4 regions of the Bacillus sp. D48C genome follow, and region 1 is predicted to be linked to each of the others. Evidence: predicted binding sites of a transcription regulator. Region 1 holds the regulator's gene; each other region holds the start of a gene.
The links. The regulator LexA, encoded in region 1, represses DNA repair genes until DNA is damaged. The targets are predictions, from matches to a motif close to CGAACATATGTTCG.
Positions count from the first base shown of each region.

Region 1 (5,401 bases):
ATCTTAGAAAGTTACCAGAGGAAGAGAGGCAAGATATTTTATTGGATTATGAAGAGCACTTTCAGTTTGGACTAGAAGAGGGGAAAACTGAATCAGAAATAATACAGGGCCTTGGTTCTCCGAAAGTAATCGCAAAAGAATTACTTGCGATGTATCGCTTCGATGAAATGAAAAAAAATCCATCGACTTCAAATGTGACAAGAGCTGTTATGGCAGCGATTGGACTTAGTTTGTTTAATTTTATTATTGTGTTAGGCCCGTTAGTCGCAATTATTGCTTTTATATTTTCTTTTTGGATTGGTGGTATTGCTAGTGTAGTAACACCATTTTTCGTTATTGGAAAAGTATTTATGGGTACTTTTATATGGTTGGATCTTTTCGTTAGTATAACGTTTGTTGGAGTAGGTTTGTTGTTATGTATTATCGCTTTTTATAGTACAAAGTGGTTTAAGAGATTGTGTGTACGATACGTAATATGGAACTTCAAAATGATAAAAGGAGAGTAAATGATGAAAAAACTATTTTTAATCGCTATCGCTTGTATCATTATTGGAGTAATAGGAATTTCCCAAACATATGAAAAAGCAGTACAAACTGCTGAAAAAGGCGATAAAGAAGATGTAATTAAAAACGAAACATTAAAAAATATAGAAGTTAAGTTAGATGCCGGAGATATTGTTATCCAAAAATCTCCTGACTCTTCTTTTTATGTAAAGCAATCAGGAGATGTACGTAAACAAGTGATTCGTATTGCAGAAGATGGTGACACATTAAAAATTATTGGGGAAAGAGAAAAAGGTGCTTCATTTGATTTTTCTTTTTACGATTTTAGGTTCCAAACGTCTAAATTGACTCTCCTTGTGCCCGAACGCTCTTATCAAGATGTAAAAGTAAATTCATCTGCTGGACAAATCGAAATGAGTGATGTGAAAAGTGATAGTGTAAGTGTTAGAACACTTGCTGGAGAAGTAGAGCTGAAACAAGTAACGTCTAAGAATGTGGAGGGATCTACAAAAGCTGGTGAGGTGAACTTTAAAAAAGTAATAGGGAAAGTGACTGCAAAAACAACAAGTGGGGAAATAAATATTCAAGATCATGATTCTAAGTATAATCTAGAAGCAAGTTCAACTGCGGGAGATATAGATATTACTTTATCGGAAAAACCACAAGATGCGGTAATTACTGGGCAAAGTGCTGCCGGAGATGTAACAATTTTTAATGAAGAAAATAATAACGTAACAATTGGAAATGGTAGTAAAAAGATTAGCGGTAAAACGGCTGCTGGAGATGTCACGATTGAAACTCGTTAATAAGAAATAGAGTGCATGGAAATCTATCAAAATACAAAAAGAAGATAATTACCGTATATAAATAAGGTAATTATCTTCTTTTTGTTATTTTTAATGTAAATCACGATATACGCCAATTACTTTCCCGATAACTGACACTTGTTTTAAAATGATAGGTTCTAATGAAGAGTTTTCTGGTTGTAGACGGAAATGGTCTTTTTCTTTATAGAAACGTTTAACAGTTGCTTCGTTATCTTCTGTTAAAGCGACTACAATTTCACCATTATATGCAGACTGTTGTTGGCGAACAACAACTAAATCTCCATCGAAAATACCAGCTTCAATCATACTATCTCCAGAAATACGTAACATGAACACTTGGTCTGCTCCGGAAACAATGCTAGCTGGAAGTGGGAAATGTTCCTCTACGCTTTCGACCGCTGTAATTGGTAAACCAGCAGTAACTTTTCCGACAATTGGAACTTGAATAACAGATTGTGTTTCCGTATCCATTCGGTCTTCGCCTAAAATTTCAATGGCACGTGGTTTTGTTGGATCGCGTCGAATGTATCCTTTTTCTTCTAATCGTGATAAATGTCCGTGCACTGTAGAACTAGAAGCGAGGCCGACTGCTTGACCAATTTCACGTACGGAAGGTGGATATCCTTTTTCTTGTACTTTTAGCTTAATAAAGTCGAGAATGTCTTGCTGGCGTTTCGTTAACTTTTCCATGTTTTCTAACACCTCGTTTTCTTTCATTTTTCTTATTAATAAGTATAACATGTGAAAAAACATTCTACAAACATAAGTTCGAACAAATGGCAGATTTATGTTACACTATAGGGAAATGATAGGGAGAAAGAGGGGTTCAAAATGAATGCAATTATTTATGCACGTGTGAGTACAACGAAAGAAGCGCAAGAAACATCATTATTACGTCAAAAAGATGAATTATTGCATTTAGCTGAGCGCTATCAAATGAATGTTACTAAGGTGATTGAAGAGCAGGCTAGTGGGTATACAATTGAACGTGACGGTATATTAGAGGTGTTAGATACAATTCGGGACGAACAAATTGATGTGTTACTTATACAAGATGAAACGCGCCTTGGTAGAGGGAATGCGAAGATTGCATTAATGCATTGTTTACATAAAGAAGGCATAAAAGTATATACACATACACATAATGGTGAATTACAATTGTCGGATTCTGATTCGATGGTATTAGATATTATTGGTATTGTTGAAGAATATCAAAGGAAGATTCATAACTTGAAAATTAAACGAGGTATGCAACGTGCAGTAGAAAAAGGTTATCGTCCAGAAAATAATTTAAAAAATCGTCATTTAAGTGTAGGAAGAGAGAAAAAAGAAGTGCCAATTGAGGAAATTGTACGTTTGCGAAAAAGTGAACTCACGTTTGAAGAAATTGCAGCAACACTACGTGGATTTGGTCATAATGTTTCAAAGGCGACTGTACATCGTAGATATGTAGAGTATACGAAGCAATTGCTTGATAAAGAAGAGTAACTATTGTATGATAATAATCAGTTTTGATTAGAAGGGGGATTCGAGATGATTAATCACGAACTCGTTGAACGCATTAACTTCTTAGCGAAAAAAGCAAAAGCTGAAGGTTTAACTGAAGAAGAGCAACGTGAGCGTCAATCGCTACGTGAACAATATTTAAAAGGATTTCGTCAAAATATGTTAAACGAACTTAAAGGTATTAAAGTTGTTAACGAAGAAGGTACAGATGTTACACCGACGAAATTAAAAGCTTTAAAAAAGCAAGATAATGCAAAATTAAATTAAAAGATGGGCGAAGCCCATCTTTTTTATTTGTAAAAATCCTTATTTAATAACTTTCCAGTTGTTATTAACGGTTGCTTCTATCGTTCTATGTTCCAATATATAATTAGCGATAAGTTCAGACATATCAGTGGGTATATCTTTTACTATCGGTTTGTTTTGAAACATAAAGAAATTTCCCCCGCCACTTGCACGATAATTATTCATTACAACGTCATATTCGTCATTCATATTAAGAGGAGCACTTTTATGCTGTAAAGATTCTACTCTTTCACCAATTGGTTTTGAAATGTTTAATACATATGAAATCCCTTCCCACATATCATAATTATAATGTTGTGGCTTTGGTTCTATGTAGGTAGGGCTTACGATGATGGATCCATCTGTTTTTAATGTGAAATAAGAAGCAGAGAGTTCAAGAGCATCTTTTATATCTGCTCCAGTTATTCTAATTACTTTTAATGTGTTTGGATAAATATAATTAGAAACGATGTCACGCATTGTTACATGTTCTGGGAAGCCTGGAGATGTATTATGGAACAAACTTGTACAAGAAATTGATACATTAGCTATATCCATCTGTATTTTATTTATGAACTCGATAAAAGGATGATCATGCAAACGAGTTTGCATAGCATCTGAAATTTGCATGTCCCCCTCAATAATTCCAATAGGTTGATCAAGCCACTTTTGTGTTTTCTCTTCGTAATCGGCTACCAATGAAAGTACATCTTGGTCCGCTGCAACCCCTTGTACAGATAATAATTCAGAAGAACTCTCTTTTTTCACCCATTTATGTTTCATTTTTTCGAATGTTACTTTTACTTTTCCAACTGAGTGTCCATTGCATCCGGTCTGTAAAATTGTTACACCGTTAGCCATTGTGTGAGAAATGTCTCGGTGTTGATGACCTGTTAGTAAAAGATCTATGCCTTCAATTTCCTGGCACATTGCATATCCTTGGTTTTCACCTGTTAACACTTCAGTCGGTTCCCCGGTTTGTAAATCACTTTCAAATCCACCGTGATAGGCTACGACTAATAAATCTGGTTTCTCGTGTTCGTGAATATAAGAAACCCATTTTTTTGTAGTCTCTAATGCATCTTCAAATAGTAAATCTTTAATATGATGGGCCTGTTCCCAATTTGGGATGTAATGTGTTGTTACCCCTAAAATAGCAATTTTTATATTTGATTCAATCTGTTTGATTATATAAGGTTTTCCGAAATAGGGTTTCTTTATGTTTTTATCTAAAATGTTTGCTGATAGGTACGGGAAGTTCGCAGTAGTCACAGCATTATTTAATATGTCCATCCCGTAATTAAATTCATGATTGCCGATAACTGCAGCATCATACTGTAGGTAATTCGCTAATAAGGACATTGGGTTTTTTTTGTTTTTTTCGTATGTAACATAATGATAAGTAAATGGTGTTCCTTGAATGAAGTCACCATTATCAATTAAAAGAACGTTTGTATTTTGGGAACGTTCTTTTTTTATAAGAGTAGAAATTTTAGCTAAACCAAGTTCTGCCGGGGAGTTATCTTGGTAGTAAATGGGATAAACAGTGCCATGTATATCGCTTGTTAATAAGATGTTTAAAGTTACAGTTTGATTTTGTTCCAATATGACTCACCTTTTCTATTGTTATCTTCCAATTCATCATATCAAATATGTGAAGTGAATTTTGATGTGAATGTATAGAATGTGTAAAGATTCTGTAAATAACAAATTGTGCATCAAAATATGTGATATATTTCTTCATGTTTACGGAAGCTTATTTCATAACAAGAAAAATGGAGGCATTAATATGTTGAAAAAAGTTTTTGCAATGAGTACAACAGTTGTACTAGCGGCGGGATTATTAAGTGGCTGCGGAGCGAAAGAATCAAGTGCAAGTAAAAATGAAGATACGAAAAAAGGTTATGTACCAAAGACCTTAAATGTTCAATTTGTTCCTTCTCAAAATGCGGATACGCTAGAGGCGAAGGCAAAACCATTGGAAAAGCTATTAAGCGATAAATTAAATATTCCGGTAAAAGTTAGTATTTCAACTAACTACAATACAATTGTAGAAGCGATGGCATCTAAACAAGTAGATGTAGGGTTTTTACCGCCAACAGCGTACGTGTTAGCACATGAAAAGAAGGCTGCTAATGTAATTTTGCAAGCACAACGTTTTGGAGTAGAGGATGAAACAGGAGCTCCTACAAAAGATTTAGTAGACTATTATAAATCTGAGTTTGTTGTTAAAAAAGACTCTAATATAAATAGTGTAAAAGATTTAAAAGGTAAAAAAA
Region 1 is NZ_JBKFAQ010000006.1:16,093-21,493, forward strand. Features, by position in the region: gene ACLBXA_RS16160 (DUF1700 domain-containing protein) at 1-506, shown strand, start outside; gene ACLBXA_RS16165 (DUF4097 family beta strand repeat-containing protein) at 507-1,310, shown strand; gene lexA (transcriptional repressor LexA) at 1,401-2,021, opposite strand; gene ACLBXA_RS16175 (YneB family resolvase-like protein) at 2,163-2,819, shown strand; gene ACLBXA_RS16180 (DUF896 domain-containing protein) at 2,865-3,104, shown strand; gene ACLBXA_RS16185 (bifunctional metallophosphatase/5'-nucleotidase) at 3,144-4,727, opposite strand; gene ACLBXA_RS16190 (phosphate/phosphite/phosphonate ABC transporter substrate-binding protein) at 4,912-5,401, shown strand, end outside.

Region 2 (5,401 bases), on a different contig from region 1:
TCATAATATCTTTCGGCTCACCTACAGATAAACCACCTACAGCGTAACCAGGGAAGTCCATTGAAACAAGGTCTTTTGCACTTTGACGACGAAGCTCTTCGTACTCCCCGCCCTGTACAATACCGAATAAACCTTGATCTTGTGGACGTTCATGCGCTTTTAAGCAACGTTCTGCCCAACGGCTTGTACGTTCTACAGACTTCTTCATATATTCAAAAGTAGCTGGGAATGGTGGACACTCATCAAATGCCATCATAATATCTGAACCTAATGCATTTTGAATTTCCATCGCTTTTTCTGGTGATAAGAATAATTTATCTCCATTTAAGTGGTTACGGAAGTGAACGCCTTCCTCTTCAATACGACGGAAGTCACTTAAACTGAATACTTGGAAACCACCAGAGTCTGTTAAGATTGCACGATCCCAGTTCATAAATTTATGCAAGCCGCCTGCTTCACGAATAATTTCATGACCTGGACGTAGCCATAAATGATACGTATTACTTAAAATAATGCCAGAATCCATTGCTTTTAATTCTTCTGGTGACATTGTCTTAACTGTCGCAAGTGTACCAACTGGCATAAATGTTGGTGTATCAAATGAACCGTGCGGTGTATGCACACGACCTAAACGGGCACCCGTTTGTTTACATGTCTTAATAAATTCATAACGAATTGCTGTCATAACTTACTCCTTTTATTTGTTTCTCATTTTAGCGTGAGATGCAACGAACATTGCATCACCGAAGCTAAAGAAACGATATTTTTCTTTTACTGCTTCATTGTAAGCATGAAGTACATTATCTCTATTTGCAAATGCACTTACAAGCATGATTAATGTTGATTTCGGCAAGTGGAAGTTTGTAATTAAACCATCAATTGCTTTAAATTCATATCCCGGATACATGAAAATATCTGTCCATCCAGAAGCGGCGCAAAGCTTACCGTTATGATCTGTTGCAATTGTTTCTAACGTACGAGTTGATGTCGTACCTACAGTAATAATACGTCCACCATTCTCTTTTACACGATTTAATAATGCCGCTGTCTCTTCAGACATATGGTAATATTCTGCGTGCATATGGTGTTCTTCAATCGTATCTGCAGAAACTGGTCTAAATGTTCCAAGTCCTACGTGAAGTGTAATGAATGCTAACTGAACGCCTTTTTGCTTTAACTTCTCAAGTAACTCTTCTGTAAAGTGAAGTCCCGCAGTCGGCGCTGCTGCTGAACCAATTTCTTTCGCATATACTGTTTGATAGCGATCGCGATCTTCTAGCGTCTCTTTAATATATGGAGGAAGTGGCATTTCCCCAAGTTCATCTAAAATTTCATAGAAGATGCCGTCATATGAAAATTCAAGCTGACGTCCACCTTGATCTGCAGTTCCTGTGCAAGTTGCTTTTAATTTCCCTTCGCCAAAAGAGATAACAGTTCCTTCTTTTACACGTTTCGCTGGCTTTACAAGCGTTTCCCACTTATCGCCCTCTTCTTGTTTTAAAAGAAGTACTTCAATGTGTGCGCCTGTATCTTCTTTCACACCATGCAAACGAGCAGGCATAACTTTCGTTTCATTTAAAACTAAACAATCCCCCTCATGTAAGTAGGAAAGAATGTCCGTAAAATGTTTATGCTCAATATCACCTGTTTCACGGTCTAACACCATTAATCTTGATGTTTCACGATCTTCTAACGGGACTTGTGCAATAAGTTCTTCTGGTAAATGAAAATCAAACAGATTTATATCCATAGCTATATCCACCTATTTCTTATTTGAATCGATTTATTATATACATAATAAAAGATAATACAATACTTAACACAATACATGTAATGATAGGAAAATAAAAGGTAACGTTTCCTTTTTTAACAAAAATATCGCCTGGAAGCCTTCCAATGAACTTCCAAGCTAATCCAACAACAATGAGTAAGATCCCCGCTGTAATAAGCAGCTTTGGCATCTCCGTCATACTTTTGGTATCTCCATTCCGAAATGTTCATACGCAAGCGGCGTTACAATTCGGCCCCTTGGCGTTCGTTGTAAAAAGCCAATTTGTAATAAATACGGCTCATACACATCTTCAATCGTATGAGATTCTTCTCCAATTGTTGCTGAAACCGTTTCTAATCCAACTGGACCACCACGGAATTTCTCAATAATACCAAGCAGTAATTTATGATCAATATGATCTAAACCTAATTTATCTACTTGCAGTAGCTCTAATGCCATTTGTGTAATTTCCATCGTAACCGTTCCGTTACCACGAACTTGCGCGAAATCACGTACACGTCTTAAAAGACGATTTGCAATACGAGGTGTACCACGAGCACGCCTTGCAATTTCTAGTGCAGCTAACGAATCAATTTCAACTTCGAATACTTCTGCTGTACGTTCAACAATCGCAGAAAGCTGATCTACTGTGTAATACTCTAACCTTGAAAGTACACCGAATCGGTCACGAAGCGGCGCTGATAATGCTCCGGCGCGTGTCGTTGCTCCAACTAATGTAAATGGCGGTAAATCTAGGCGTACAGAACGTGCTGAAGGCCCTTTTCCAATTACGATATCAAGGCAAAAGTCTTCCATTGCAGGATACAATACTTCTTCAATTGATCTATGCAAACGATGAATTTCATCAATAAATAATACATCTCCTGGCTGAAGCGCTGTTAATACAGCAGCTAAATCTCCTGGTCTTTCAATTGCCGGACCTGAAGTTGTTCTAACATTAACGCCCATTTCATTAGCAATAATATTCGCAAGCGTCGTTTTACCAAGACCTGGTGGTCCATATAAAAGCACATGATCTAACGTTTCTTCACGCATTTTCGCCGCTTCAATAAATACTTCTAAATTATGTTTCGCTTTATCTTGGCCAATATACTGACGGAGCGTCTGTGGCCGTAATGAATATTCTAAATCCGAATCTTCATATGCAGATTCCCCTGAAAGGAGACGTTCGTCCATTATACTCACCTCTTACCATTTAGTAAAAGACTAAGTGCCTTTTTAATATACTGATCCGTCGTTAATGATTCTTTTAATAACTCTGGTACAACGCGAGAAACTTCGCGTTCTGCGTATCCAAGTGCGCGCAGAGCTTCCAGTGCCTCATCAAGCTCAGCTGATGTACCTTTCTTCTCATCAAAACGTTCTGTGTCTGAGAATAAATCAACAAATGCATCTGGTACGACATCTGCTAGTTTTCCTTTTAAATCTAAAATCATTTGGCGTGCTGTTTTCTTTCCGACGCCTGGGAATTTCACTAAAAACTTCTCATCTTCATGCTCAATCGCTTGAACGACCTGTCCTGTTTGACCAGAAGCTAAAATTGCAAGAGCGCCTTTTGGCCCAATGCCAGACACGCCTAACAACTTTGTAAATAATAAACGCTCTTCACGTGTTTTAAACCCGTAAAGTGCCATAATATCTTCTCTCACATAATGATATGTATAGACACGGATTTCTTGCTTACTTCTTTGAAATACATACGGATTCGGTGTGAAAATTTGATAACCAATTCCATTATGATCAATTACGACATATTCCGGCCCTACATACTCCACGTAACCTGTAACATATTCAAACAAAATACGATCTCTCCCTCTTAAATCATGTATTCCATTTTAACATATTTAATGATAGAAAAGCGAGACTGCCCCAACAAATGTTCTCCACTTGAAACTTCTGTTATTTTCCATTGACAGAAAGGTTAAAGCACCTTAATATACAGAGGTCGATAATGATTATCAATACTAATTAAAGGGGTTACATCAGGATGAAACGTAAGCTATTTATTTTATTTACTATTATGCTTGTTGTTCTTTCTATCGTTGGCTGCTCTTCTCAAAAAGAAGAATCGAAAGCAAAAGAACAACCGAAAACAAAAGTTGTAAAACATGCTAAAGGTGAAGCAACAATTCCAGTAAATCCAAAGAGAATTGTTGACTTATCTGGATCAACAGAAGAACTATTACTTCTTGGACACAAACCTGTTGGTACAGCAAATACATATAAAGATAAAATCCAAAATCACTTAACAGATAAGTTAGATGGAGTAAAAGCAGTAGGTTGGTACTGGGCACCTAAAGTTGATTTAGAAGCTGTTACTGCTTTAAAACCAGACTTAATTATTTTAAACAACCGTCAATTAAAAATTTATGATCAACTAGAAAAGGTTGCACCTACAGTTGTTCTAGAAACAAACTTAGAAGACTGGCGTGGTAAATTTAAAGAAGTAGGTAAGCTATTTGGCGAAGAGAAGAAAGCAGACAAATGGATTGCAGACTACGATAAGAAAGCAGACTCTTTATCTAAAAAAATTAAAGAGAAAACAAAAGATGAGAACTTTATGTTCGTTGCAGTTACACCACAAAACTTCCGCGTATACGGCAGCTTCGGATACGGTGACATCATCTTTAATGACTTAAAACTTCCAGCAACAAAAGGTACAGATTTAAAACAAACAATGGCGCAAGTATCGCTAGAAGGTCTTGTTGCATTCCAACCTGATCAAATGTTTATTGTAAACTTTGGCGGCGAAGCTGATAAAGTTTACGAAGACTACAAAAACAGTGCCGTTTGGAAAGACAATAAAGCTGTGAAAAACAATCATGTATATGAAGTATCAAACGAAATCTTCAATACGAAAGCATTCAATCCAATCGGAAAAGATATGCTAATCGATGAAATCGCAAAAGAAATTTTAGCTAAGAATAAGTAAGAAAAAGCAGCTCACCATGAGCTGCTTTTTTTCTTATTTTGCACTGCGTATTGCTTCATTTTTTCAATCGTTCTCACAAAACCTTCTTTTGATTTAATCCGAATACCACGCTTCAATTTCGCACGCTCATAACTCTCAAGCTTTTTCATATCAATTTGGAAGAAGGAGTGAATCGCATTATCACTTTTCGGTACACCTTTGAAAATTTGTAATATCCCTTCCTCTGACACGCCAAAATAACCGCTCGTTTTTAATAACGGAGAAATATCATCAACTTTCTTTTGCAATACAATTTGTACATCATCACGATCAACGAGCTGCCATTCTTTATACTGCTGTAAAAACTTTTCTAAATCCACCACTTTTTCTGTAAGTATTTCCTCACTTACTTCTCCATCAACATACATACGCTCTAATAAAATTGTAACTTCGGGTTCTTTTTTCGTTACTTCTGGTACTGGCCCTTCCGCCTTCACATTCGTTTCATAAACGAAACAAAACATCATAACGAAAGCTTGCACCGCAATCAGTATCCATTTCATTTCCGTTCACCTCTTCTAGGCAAAATCAAACTTTCATTAGTAGTTTTTCCGGAAATGGGGGTTTTATCCATATTACATTTCTTTCGAAAAAATAAAAAATGCAGATAGGCATTTACCTCATCTGCATGTATCATT
Region 2 is NZ_JBKFAQ010000001.1:435,348-440,748, reverse strand. Features, by position in the region: gene tgt (tRNA guanosine(34) transglycosylase Tgt) at 1-685, opposite strand, end outside; gene queA (tRNA preQ1(34) S-adenosylmethionine ribosyltransferase-isomerase QueA) at 698-1,750, opposite strand; gene ACLBXA_RS02360 (DUF2905 domain-containing protein) at 1,770-1,970, opposite strand; gene ruvB (Holliday junction branch migration DNA helicase RuvB) at 1,967-2,968, opposite strand; gene ruvA (Holliday junction DNA helicase RuvA) at 2,974-3,591, opposite strand; gene ACLBXA_RS02345 (iron-hydroxamate ABC transporter substrate-binding protein) at 3,780-4,724, shown strand; gene ACLBXA_RS02340 (BofC C-terminal domain-containing protein) at 4,736-5,266, opposite strand.
Region 2: ruvA (Holliday junction DNA helicase RuvA) is a predicted target of LexA. The motif match lies at 3,662-3,675, and genes of this name have one in related genera.

Region 3 (5,401 bases), on a different contig from region 1:
CCTTATACAATGAATCCAGAATTCATTACTGTCCACAATACTTATAACGATGCTACAGCAAATAACGAAGTGGCTTATATGATTCGTAATGACAACCAAGTATCGTTTCATATTGCGGTAGACGATAAAGAAGCTGTACAAGGTATTCCTTTAGAGCGTAACGCTTGGCATTGCGGTGATGGTGGTGGTAACGGAAATCGTAAATCTATTGGAGTTGAAATTTGTTACTCTTTAAGTGGTGGAGATCGATATTATAAAGCTGAAGATAATGCAGCTATCGTTGTAGCTCAATTAATGAAACAGTACAACATTCCAATCAGTAAAGTTCGTACACATAAATCATGGAGTGGAAAGTATTGTCCTCATCGTATGTTAGCAGAAGAACGTTGGAACAGCTTTATTGAAAGAGTCCAAAATGTATATAACGGTGGAGGTAATAACGTACCCCCAACTCATATTCCACCGTCATCTAGTGGGACAGGTATTGCATATATTGAGGGGAATAATGTTAATCTTCGTAAAGGACCTGGTACTGGATACGGGGTTATTCGTCAATTAGGGAAAGGAGAATGCTACCAAGTATGGGGTGAGTCAAATGGGTGGCTAAACTTAGGTGGCGATCAGTGGGTATATAATGATTCATCATACATTCGTTATATAGGAGAAAATGCACCAGCAGCTTCTAAACCTTCAAATGATGGCATTGGTGTAGTAACTATTACTGCTGATGTGTTACGCGTTCGTACTGGTCCAGGAACTAACTATGGTGTCGAAAAAAATGTGTATCAGAGCGAAAGATATCAGTCTTGGGGATATAGAGACGGTTGGTATAATGTTGGTGGCGACCAATGGGTTTCAGGTGAATATGTGAAGTTTGAAAAGTAAAAATAAGAGCCGTTTATTGGGCGGCTTTTTTTTAGTTTATATTCACTAATTCATCAAACTTAAACTCAGTACTCAAAGCAAAAGCATCTGTACAATATACAGTTTTTATCAGCGGTTCAATATGCGATACACTTATGTACATGTCGTGGATTATTCCGTCACGATAGTATGAAATAGATATTTCCTCTTTACTTTGCATCGAATGAATAAGACTTCGTTCAATTTGCTCCTGCATATCAACGCTAACAATTGATTTAGGAACTTTATTTAAATCGTTAAGCATTTCGTTTAATGAAAAGATTTTTTTATAAAAAATTCCTTTTTTTGCTATAATTAAGTGGTAACAATAAATATACTCTAGTTAAGAACGTATGTTTGAATATTGGTGCTAGAAATGATAACATAGGAGGAAGAAAGTTAATGAATGATGTAATTGAACAAATTGAAATTTCACAATTAGATGTAAATGATCGCTTTTTCGAAAGTCTGATAGAGGACTATGAGGGTTTCGAAAGATGGTTCGAGAAGAAAGCCTATCAAGGTGAAAAAGCTTATGTTTTAAGAGAAAATGGAGTTCAGGGATTTTTGTATCTTAAGGAAGAAGATGAGTCTGATGATACTATCACCCCGAATTTTCTGAAAAAAAGACGCCTTAAGATTGGAACCTTTAAAATCAATCCACATGGAACAGTTCTGGGAGAACGTTTTATTGGTATTATTTTGAAGAGAATGCTAGAAGAACAGTATTCTGAATGCTATGTAACTCTTTTTGAAAAGCAAGTAAAGTTAGTGGAGATATTTGAAAAGTTTGGTTTTGTTTTTTGGGGGAGAAAAAATAACGGTGAATTGGTATATGTAAAAACATTGGAGAAAAAAAATGATATTTTTAGAGACTTTCCATGTATTCAATTAGAGGAAAACAATAAATTTGTACTTGGTATCTATCCTAAATACCATACAAGATTATTTCCGTTTTCAAAACTAGACACGGAAAGAAATCATAAAATAGAAGATTTATCTTTTACAAATACAGTTGAAAAGGTTTATTTAACAGCTATGCTGGGGATAGAAAGTATTCAATCTGGAGATATGTTAGTAATTTATCGAACAGCTGAATGGGGTCAGTCCGCTAAATATAGTTCTGTTGCAACATCTATATGTACTGTAATAGAGAGAAAACATATTAGTGAATTTAATAACTTTGACGAATTCATTAAATTTTGCGGTAAAGGAACAATTTTTACCCCTCTAGAGTTAAAAGGATTTTGGGAGTTAAAAAAGTATCCTCATATTATTAAAATGTTGTATAATATTGCATTGCCAAAACGTATTATTAGGAAAGAATTAATTGAAAAAAATGTGATAAGTGACGGGAAGTACGCAGGTTTTATGCCCTTAACAAATTCACAATTTGAAAAGATTTTAGAATTAGGTGAGGTATGTGAAAGTTTTATTATCGATTAAACCGGAGTTTGTAGAAGAAATTATTTCGGGAAATAAAAGATTTGAATACAGAAAAAATATCTTTAAAAGAAAAGATGTTTCTTCTGTAGTAGTTTATGCAACTAAACCATATGGAAAAGTGGTAGGGGAGTTTGAAATAGAAGATATAATTATGGATAATCCCAAAAACATATGGAAACAGACAAAAGAATATTCGGGGATAACTAGAAGATTTTTTAATCATTATTTTGAGGGGAAACAAAAAGGATTTGCAATACAGATTAAAGAATTTAAAAAATATGAAAAGCCTTTAGATTTAATCGAATTCGATAGTACTTTAAAAGGTGCACCTCAATCATTTTGTTATACCAATGGAGGCATATGATGGTAGAATATATTTTTTTATCTGGCATACATGGTGTTGGAAAATCAACTTTAGTAAAAAAGTTACAAAATGACATGGATCTTGAAGCATTTTCTGTTAGTGATTTAATTAGAAAAGCGGGTAATGATATTGAAATATCTCAAAAGAGTACTGGTAATATTTCGAGGAATCAAGAGATGTGGAAGAGTGAATTAAACAATTTAGAATTAACTGATTCAAAATTGTTGTTAGATGGACATTTTTGCTTGTTAAACTCGAAAAATGAAATAAACCCTTTAGATTTTTCAACTTTTAAGGGTACTAATATGAGTAAGATTATTTTTATGAAAAATAATCCTCAAGTAATAAAAGAAAGATTATTCAAAAGAGATCGTATAAAATATTCGATAGAACTGTTAGCGGATTTTCAAGAATTTGAAATGTGTCAGGCTATTAAATATTCGCAAGAGAATGATATCGAGTTATTTATGTATGATGAAATTGAACCATACTCAGAGCTAATTAGATTTATTAAAAGCTAGTAGTATTTTGGTTAGGAGTGAAGAGTATACTATGCTACATAATTTGAAAATAAATACCGTTTTTTTTGAACCGGTGTTGAAGCGTATTAAGACCTTTGAAATCCGCAAAAATGATAGGGATTTTCATGTAGGTGATACAATTAATTTAAATGAATGGGATAATGAGCGAAAAGAATATACAGGAAGAAGCATAGCGATAGAAATTTTGTATATTACAGATTTTGAGCAAAAAGAGGGTTATGTAGTTTTTAGTTTTAAAATAGTATAGTATTTTTATTTCATAATCTTAACAAGGCGTATATTTAATTTTTTGTTTGGGTTCCTTTTGATATTAAAGGAATATAATTAGTCGACTTAAAGGCTATTTTACTTTTGCGTAACTATAACAGTTAATAATGAGAAAGTAAAAACATAAATTTAAAAACCCACTTAATTGTAATGATAGGTGGGTTTTTAAATTGTATAGGCGCCCACAAAGTATTCAATTAAAAGCCTATGAAATCGTATCTTTAATATATCAATAATATAAAAGGTTTATCTATATCAAGGAATTAAAAAGTAATTCTTAATATAACTTACTGTAGAAGAAAATGAAAAGGTGTGGTGAGTTTACAACTTACTACAAAAATAAATATAAGGATAAAATACCAATCGTTCATTTTTTACCGTAACAGAATATAGACAAAAAACTTTAGAGCAGTTTGTAATGAAGAATGGCGTTTATGTGAAGGTGTATGTTGTCCCAGAGTTTCAATAAAAAAGTGCAAACAAGTTTGCAAACACACTTGCTAACACCTATAAGAAATAGACATAAATTATCGCTGATATGTCTTCTTTGAAAATAGCTTTAATCAGTTACATCATACTTATACGAAATGCTCATAAAAACAGTCTTAATATCAAGAATATAATCATCCAGATATTCCTTTACTTTTCAGACGAAAACGAGGGATGATATTGATTTCTACCCCAGAGTTTGCATCAAATAATAAAAAAATACGGTTTGTAAAACTAAAAATGCAACAAGCTACAACCGGCATGAAATGGATTAAGATATTTAGAAATTTAAAAGATGATTTTCAAATAGGTGGAGATTTGGATTTAGACCATATTCTCCAATATCCGAAAGATTATATTGTCGGGGAAAATAAAAGGGTGTTATTTCCATACAATGAAAGAATATATAAAGTCCAAGGTACTAAAATAGAACCAGGTATAAAAGTAAAGGAAAGAGAGTATTTATTTAAAGAATTCCAGCGTAAATTCTCTTATTTCACAATACTTCCAGAATGTAAAAAGGTAGCAACAAATAACAAAAATGAATTATTTCCTTTATTTGCACCAAAAGGATTAGAGACATTAACATTAGAAGTTTGGTCTGAAAATATAGCGCTGGAAATAGAACAAGCATTACTTGATAGCGAAATTGTTTTGACTAAAATTGGTGAAAATTCTTATGTATTGAATACAGATTTCCCAGTATTATTAAAGATTGTGAGATACAATATTGAAAAGGTGTTACAAAATCCATATAAAATGCAATATTGTCAAAAATATAAAACAAATCTTGTAGATGATGTTACGAAAGCTGTCTATGCTACCGCGGGTGAGCGCAGTGATGCGACATTAGCATTAATCGCAATGAAAAATTGTGATGGACGCGAAAAAATTGATCCAAAACAAATCATTAGAGAGGGATTTGCACGAACAAATCGTATTTCAACATTTATTAATTTATTTATAGGCCAAAGTGTATCTCGTAAAACAATTGTAAATAGTGTTTTTAGTCTATTAGAACAAAAAGGATTTTTGAAGCGTAGTTGGAATAAGATAAATTTACCTTGTACATATGTTAATTTATCAATTGAACGAATATCGAAATTTGATTTCTTACCTATTCTTTCAAAAATAAAAGGAAAAGAAATTTTATATAAATTATATGGGAATACAGAGTGGCAAAAGATTGATTACGTATTATTAAATATAAATAAACATAATGCATTTTTATCACAACCATCAAAGAGAAATGATATGGGGGCTCTTTTTAAACAATATGTTTTCGAAACATTAATGGAAATTGTACAATATGCAAAAGAACAAAATGAACAAGTTTACTTCATTGTAGATGCAAATTTGAGAAAATATTGGATAAAAGAGTTACAAAATA
Region 3 is NZ_JBKFAQ010000002.1:1,044-6,444, forward strand. Features, by position in the region: gene ACLBXA_RS05040 (N-acetylmuramoyl-L-alanine amidase) at 1-885, shown strand, start outside; gene ACLBXA_RS05045 (YolD-like family protein) at 917-1,168, opposite strand; gene ACLBXA_RS05050 (hypothetical protein) at 1,306-2,349, shown strand; gene ACLBXA_RS05055 (ASCH domain-containing protein) at 2,327-2,713, shown strand; gene ACLBXA_RS05060 (ATP-binding protein) at 2,713-3,234, shown strand; gene ACLBXA_RS05065 (DUF3850 domain-containing protein) at 3,266-3,502, shown strand; partial or broken gene ACLBXA_RS05070 (replication-relaxation family protein) at 3,819-3,991, shown strand; gene ACLBXA_RS05075 (RNaseH domain-containing protein) at 4,192-5,401, shown strand, end outside.
Region 3: ACLBXA_RS05045 (YolD-like family protein) is a predicted target of LexA. The motif match lies at 1,250-1,263, and genes of this name have one in related genera.

Region 4 (5,401 bases), on a different contig from region 1:
TACGCCGATTAGGTGCTCAAAAAGTCGGTTTATATGTCGGCCATCATATGTATGCTCCATTTGGAATGGCAAATGTGGTTGCTGACTTTGTATGGATTCCACGTTATGGTGGAAAAAGACCAGCTTACCCATGCGATATTTGGCAATACACTGAAACAGGAAATGTACCTGGTATCGGCAAATGTGATTTGAATGAATTAATTGGAAGCAAATCTTTAGCTTGGTTTACGGAAGTGCATCAGTCAGAACAAAACGTTTCTAATGGTGGATATCAATATGTTAAATCTGGTGGATTTGGCGTTTCATTAGTTCCGGAAGTATTAAATGCTATGGCAGAACGCGGAACCAAAGGACAAGTTATTTCTGATCCATCAACCGGTACAGCATACTTACAAACGGAAGTGTTACCCAATGCTGAATTAGATAAGATCACTTGGTGGATGGATACTCGACCAGATGGAAAGTGGTATTACGAGTATATTAAGAAGTAAACAACAAAAGCCGTCCTGTCGGGCGGCCTTTTTTCATTTTGCATCAACAATATCAATGAATTTCAACGTCATGTTATTGTAAAATGCATCCGTACAAATTATAGATTTATTCAACGGATCAATATCAATGACGGTCATATAGCTAGTAAGTAAAAATCCATCTTCATAATATGTAATCAATATTTCTTCTTCAGAAAGTAGCGAACATAATAGCGTATTCTCAATAAGTTCTTGTTCATCCTGGGTTAATGTAGGGCGTTCTACTTTTGTCTTGTCTTTAATAATCTCACGGATACCTGCGAACTGTTCTGGCATCGCTGCGAATGGAGTCCATTTAACCATTCCTCTTCCTTTTGGCATACTAGCGTTGTTCATGCTTTATGTCCCCCTAACAATGTGTTTCTGTATCTTGCTGTTGCACTATTTGTATACGAAATTCCTCTTAATATGCTGTTCTTACCAAATTTAGTGCGTATTTCATCCATTACTTTAGTTAGTCTCATTTCTTTTTCTCGTTGTACTACATTATCGAATAGTGAGATTTGTTCTTCGCCCTCATTGATTAAGTTAGTTAAAGAAACATTGATGGATCTAATGGGTTCTCCAGTGTAAAACTCGTGTAAAAAATATGTACAAATCTTATATATATCCATTGTTAAATTGGTCGGTCGGTTCATAGTGTGAGTTTTTCTGAAGCCACCAGCGTAATTTTTGCTATAACCAATGGAAAAATGAATAGTTTGAGCTAGTTTGTTTTGTCTTCGCATTCGATAACAAACTTCTTCTATATGCTCCAGTAGAATAATTGGAAACTCTTCTATTGTGTAATCACGCATAAGTATTTGACTCTTACCAATAGAAGTTGTTGCTGGAATGTATTTTTCTGATATGCGGCTAAAATCTATGCCGTTACTATGTAAGTGTAGTTCTTCGCCAATGACCCCAAAGCTTTGCTTTAGATATTTGAGTGGGTACTGCGCTAAGTCTCCAATTGAATGAATTCCTTTTCGGTTTAACTTCGCTTCTGTCTTACCCGAAATCCCCCAAAACTTACTAAGTGGTCGTATTGGCCATAATTTTATGGGTACATCTTCGTACTTCCAGTATGCTATGCAATCTTTCGTTTTCTTTGCTTCCACATCTAAAGCAACTTTACTCATTAAAGGGTTAGGACCAATTCCTATCGTGCATTCGATTCGTGTCTTTGCATATATTTCACGCTTGAATTTCAAGGCGAACTCATACGGATCGTTAGCAAACAAATGAATACTATCCGTAATATCCATAAAAAACTCATCGATGGAATATTGGTGGAAATCCTCAATAGGCACGTATTGCAAAGCTAATTTCGTGATAAAATTAGAGCATTTTATGTAAGTGCTCATAATTGGGTTCACCACAAGAATATCTTTGCGACGTGGTATCTCGTATAATCTTGCCATTTTCTTAACACCCAACGCTTTTAATGGTGGAGTTGCAGCCAAAACAATCGAACCACTCCTATTCACATCACCGACTACAGCTAATTTAGTATGAAGTGGGTCTAATCCCATCTTGATGCAACTGACTGAAGCATAGAAGCTACGAAGATCTACACATAAAACAATTCGGTTTGGCAATATTGAATAGTCATACACCGTTATTCCCCCTAAATAACAGAACGTTAGTTCTTATTATATACGAATGTATGTTCTTTTATGAAGAGGTTTTTTCAAAAAAAATAAAATAGCCCCACACGTTTAAGTGAAGCTACATCCAAAATTCATCTTCTTTTATGTTTTTACCTAACTTCTTTAATCCTTTTGTGATTTGAACTACAGTTGAAAATTTTGGTCTATACGTATGGTCATTACACAATTTTGAAATTGTTGCTCTACTCAACTTTGATTTTTCTCCTAATTCGGATTGAGAAATCCCTTGTCGATCTAACCACTTCCCAAATTTACTTCTATTGGTTTTCCCTAGTTTTAGCCAATCAAACATTACTGTCACCTCGGTAACAGCATGTACAAGAGTTAACTTTTTTATACGAGTGCAAAAAAAGATGCATATCAAACAAACAGTATGAAATACCTTTTACCATACCAAACAAATTACGATTCTCAGTTCCAATTTGATAGCCTTTTAAAACTTCGGTTCACCTATTCCAAATAGAATGCGTTCACAGAATATCGCTTCAGACATTTAAAGATTAGTATTTTCAACGATTCATAGTTGTTTTTATCTCTTCTAATCTTCAAGGACTATTCTTGCAGAATACATAAAGAAGGGTGGTGTTTTAACATTGATATTTGAATTAGTAAGTTCAGCTGCTGTCGGTGGTGTAGTCTTTCTATCGAAAATGCATCAAAAAGGAGCAACAAATGATGCCTCCAAGATTCAAAGGATCTGTGCTAACTGTGGATTAAAAGTAAAAGAAGGAAAAGAGACTAGGACTATACAGTTGCTTCGCAAAACAAGAAATGATTGGGGAGTTGAATATGCGTATAGAATTCCACTTGGTCTTAGTTTCTCCGATTTTGAACAAAAGATACAACATTTAGAAGATGGATTAAATCATAAGAGCAAAGTTTATGATTTTAAACTACAAGACTTCAAATCTCTTCGACTGCGAAAAGATATCTTAAAACAAATACAAAACATCATAAACAAGAAAAAACTCGTTAGAAAGGAAATTGAGCTGTCTTACGATGGGTTACTCAAAATACGAGTTTACGAGAAGGGGATTCCTGTTTTTGTGAAATTTGAGGAGGAAATGATGAGGCAGTGCAGAGGCTGGGAAGTTCCTATTGGTTATACAAGGGATGGATTAGTAAAACACGACTTTGACCAGTTATCACACATGATCTCGGCCGGCATGACGGATATGGGGAAATCAAATGTATTAAAGCTTATCATTACATCCCTGGTACGCAATCAATCAGAAAATATAAAGCTATTCCTTATCGATTTGAAGGGTGGTCTCTCTTTCAACCGATACCGATTCCTAAATCAGGTCGAATCAATTGCGAAGAATCCAGAGGAAGCCCTTGAGACTCTAAGGGAATTGCAAGATAAGCTGAATGCTAGAAACGAATACTTACTAGAAAAAGGATACGAAGATATAAAAGAAGCCGGGGATCCAGTACGGTATTTTGTAATCGTGGATGAAGCAGCCGACATAGCGCCATATCAGGAGTGTAGGGACATCATTGTAGATATAGGTCGTCGTGGCAGGGCAGCGGGATTTCGCTTGGTATACGCAACGCAGTACCCGACCAATGAGGCACTGCCGTCACAGCTAAGACAAAATATTGGTGCTCGTGTTTGCTTTAGATTACAGACGGAAGCAGGGAGCCGCGCTGTGTTAGACGAGGGCGGCGCAGAGAGCCTTCCTAACATAAAAGGAAGGGCTATATATCAAACGAACGAGAAAAAGGGCCTACAGACAATCTATATCGATAATAAGCAAATTGATAACATCATAAAGCCACACATCAATATCAGAGCGAGGAAGGAGCATCAAGATGCAAAAACTAGCCATGAAGGAAGCGAGAACGGAAAGTATACTCTTGAGCTTGAAGAAACTCGGCTTTCTTAGTAGAAAGCAAATCCAGGTACTTCACGATCTCGGTGGTGATAGGAATGCTTCTCGTGTAATGAAAGGTCTTGAAGAATATGTATCTAGCTTTAGAGATGGCGAGAAAATTTTCTATTTGAACAAGGAAGGGCGCGAGCGTATCGGGAGTAAGAAAATACTCAAGCGTTCGAATCAATTCCGCCATTATATTATGAGGAACGACATTTACATCGCTTACGAATGCCCGAAAACGTGGAAACAGGAAGTTAAGATGAATGTGAAAGGTATCGTTTCTATAATTGCAGATGCACTATTTACGGATAATGGCCGTTACCACATTGTAGAGGTGGATCATGAGCAAAAGATGAGCGCGAATCGTATCAAGATGCAGAAGTATCGCAAATTAATCGAATGTAAAGTATTTGAAAAGACACCTAAGTTTATTTGGTACACCACGACGGAATATCGTAGAAAACAACTCCAAAAACTTTGTGAAGGATTGGATTGTAACATATTTACGGTTACTGATTTCCATTAAAAACAGGGAGATGGTTCATATGGCAACTGAGACGATGAGCATCAAAGATTTTATGGATGGTAACTATGGAGCGAAGAAAAAGTGGAGCTTGTTCAAAAAGAAAGCAAAAAAATACGCACCCGTGGCGGCGCGAATAAGTATTGTGATCGGTAGTGCTATTATATTCAGCAATGTTATAGATATTCCTCATGTATTTGCTGATGGAAATAATCCAGACGTGAATGAAGTATTTAAAGATGTGCAGTCCAATGACGGGGCAATAAAAAATTATATAGATGGCCAGTTATACAATCGTATTGTAAATGCGTTTGAACCGGTTATCTTCTTGATTAAAGCAGTATCCTATCCTATAGCATCCGTTGTAGCGTTATGCGGTGGGCTGTTCATAATGGTTGGTAGCCAGGAACGGGGATTCAGTTTAATTTCAAGGGCTGGGATTGGCTATATAGTGGTTCAAATGATTCCATTGTTTATGAGGCTACTTGTTGAGATAGCTAAGGCTATATGACTTTTAATGGAATTTATATTAATTAAATAGATTATAATTGATGTATAAACAAGTTGAGGGGGATAAATTTGCCGATTTTCGTTATGTCACTTATTATTTTGGCAGGTGTATTTCTTATATTAGTGGGTTTAAATGCTAATAGATGGGGATATTACATTGGGCAACCAACAATGGGGTGTGGGATAGTACTTATTCTTTTTGGTGTAGTTCTTATAATTATATGGCCTTAAATATAACTTCTTAACAATTGAGCCCGATGCATACAGGGCTTTTTTCTTTGCAGGAAATTCTTAACCGTCATGGAA
Region 4 is NZ_JBKFAQ010000020.1:18,326-23,726, reverse strand. Features, by position in the region: gene ACLBXA_RS28080 (GH25 family lysozyme) at 1-491, shown strand, start outside; gene ACLBXA_RS28075 (YolD-like family protein) at 525-866, opposite strand; gene ACLBXA_RS28070 (Y-family DNA polymerase) at 863-2,128, opposite strand; gene ACLBXA_RS28065 (helix-turn-helix domain-containing protein) at 2,241-2,474, opposite strand; gene ACLBXA_RS28060 (FtsK/SpoIIIE domain-containing protein) at 2,776-4,071, shown strand; gene ACLBXA_RS28055 (replication-relaxation family protein) at 4,043-4,588, shown strand; gene ACLBXA_RS28050 (hypothetical protein) at 4,608-5,096, shown strand; gene ACLBXA_RS28045 (hypothetical protein) at 5,165-5,326, shown strand.
Region 4: ACLBXA_RS28070 (Y-family DNA polymerase) is a predicted target of LexA. The motif match lies at 2,172-2,185, and genes of this name have one in related genera.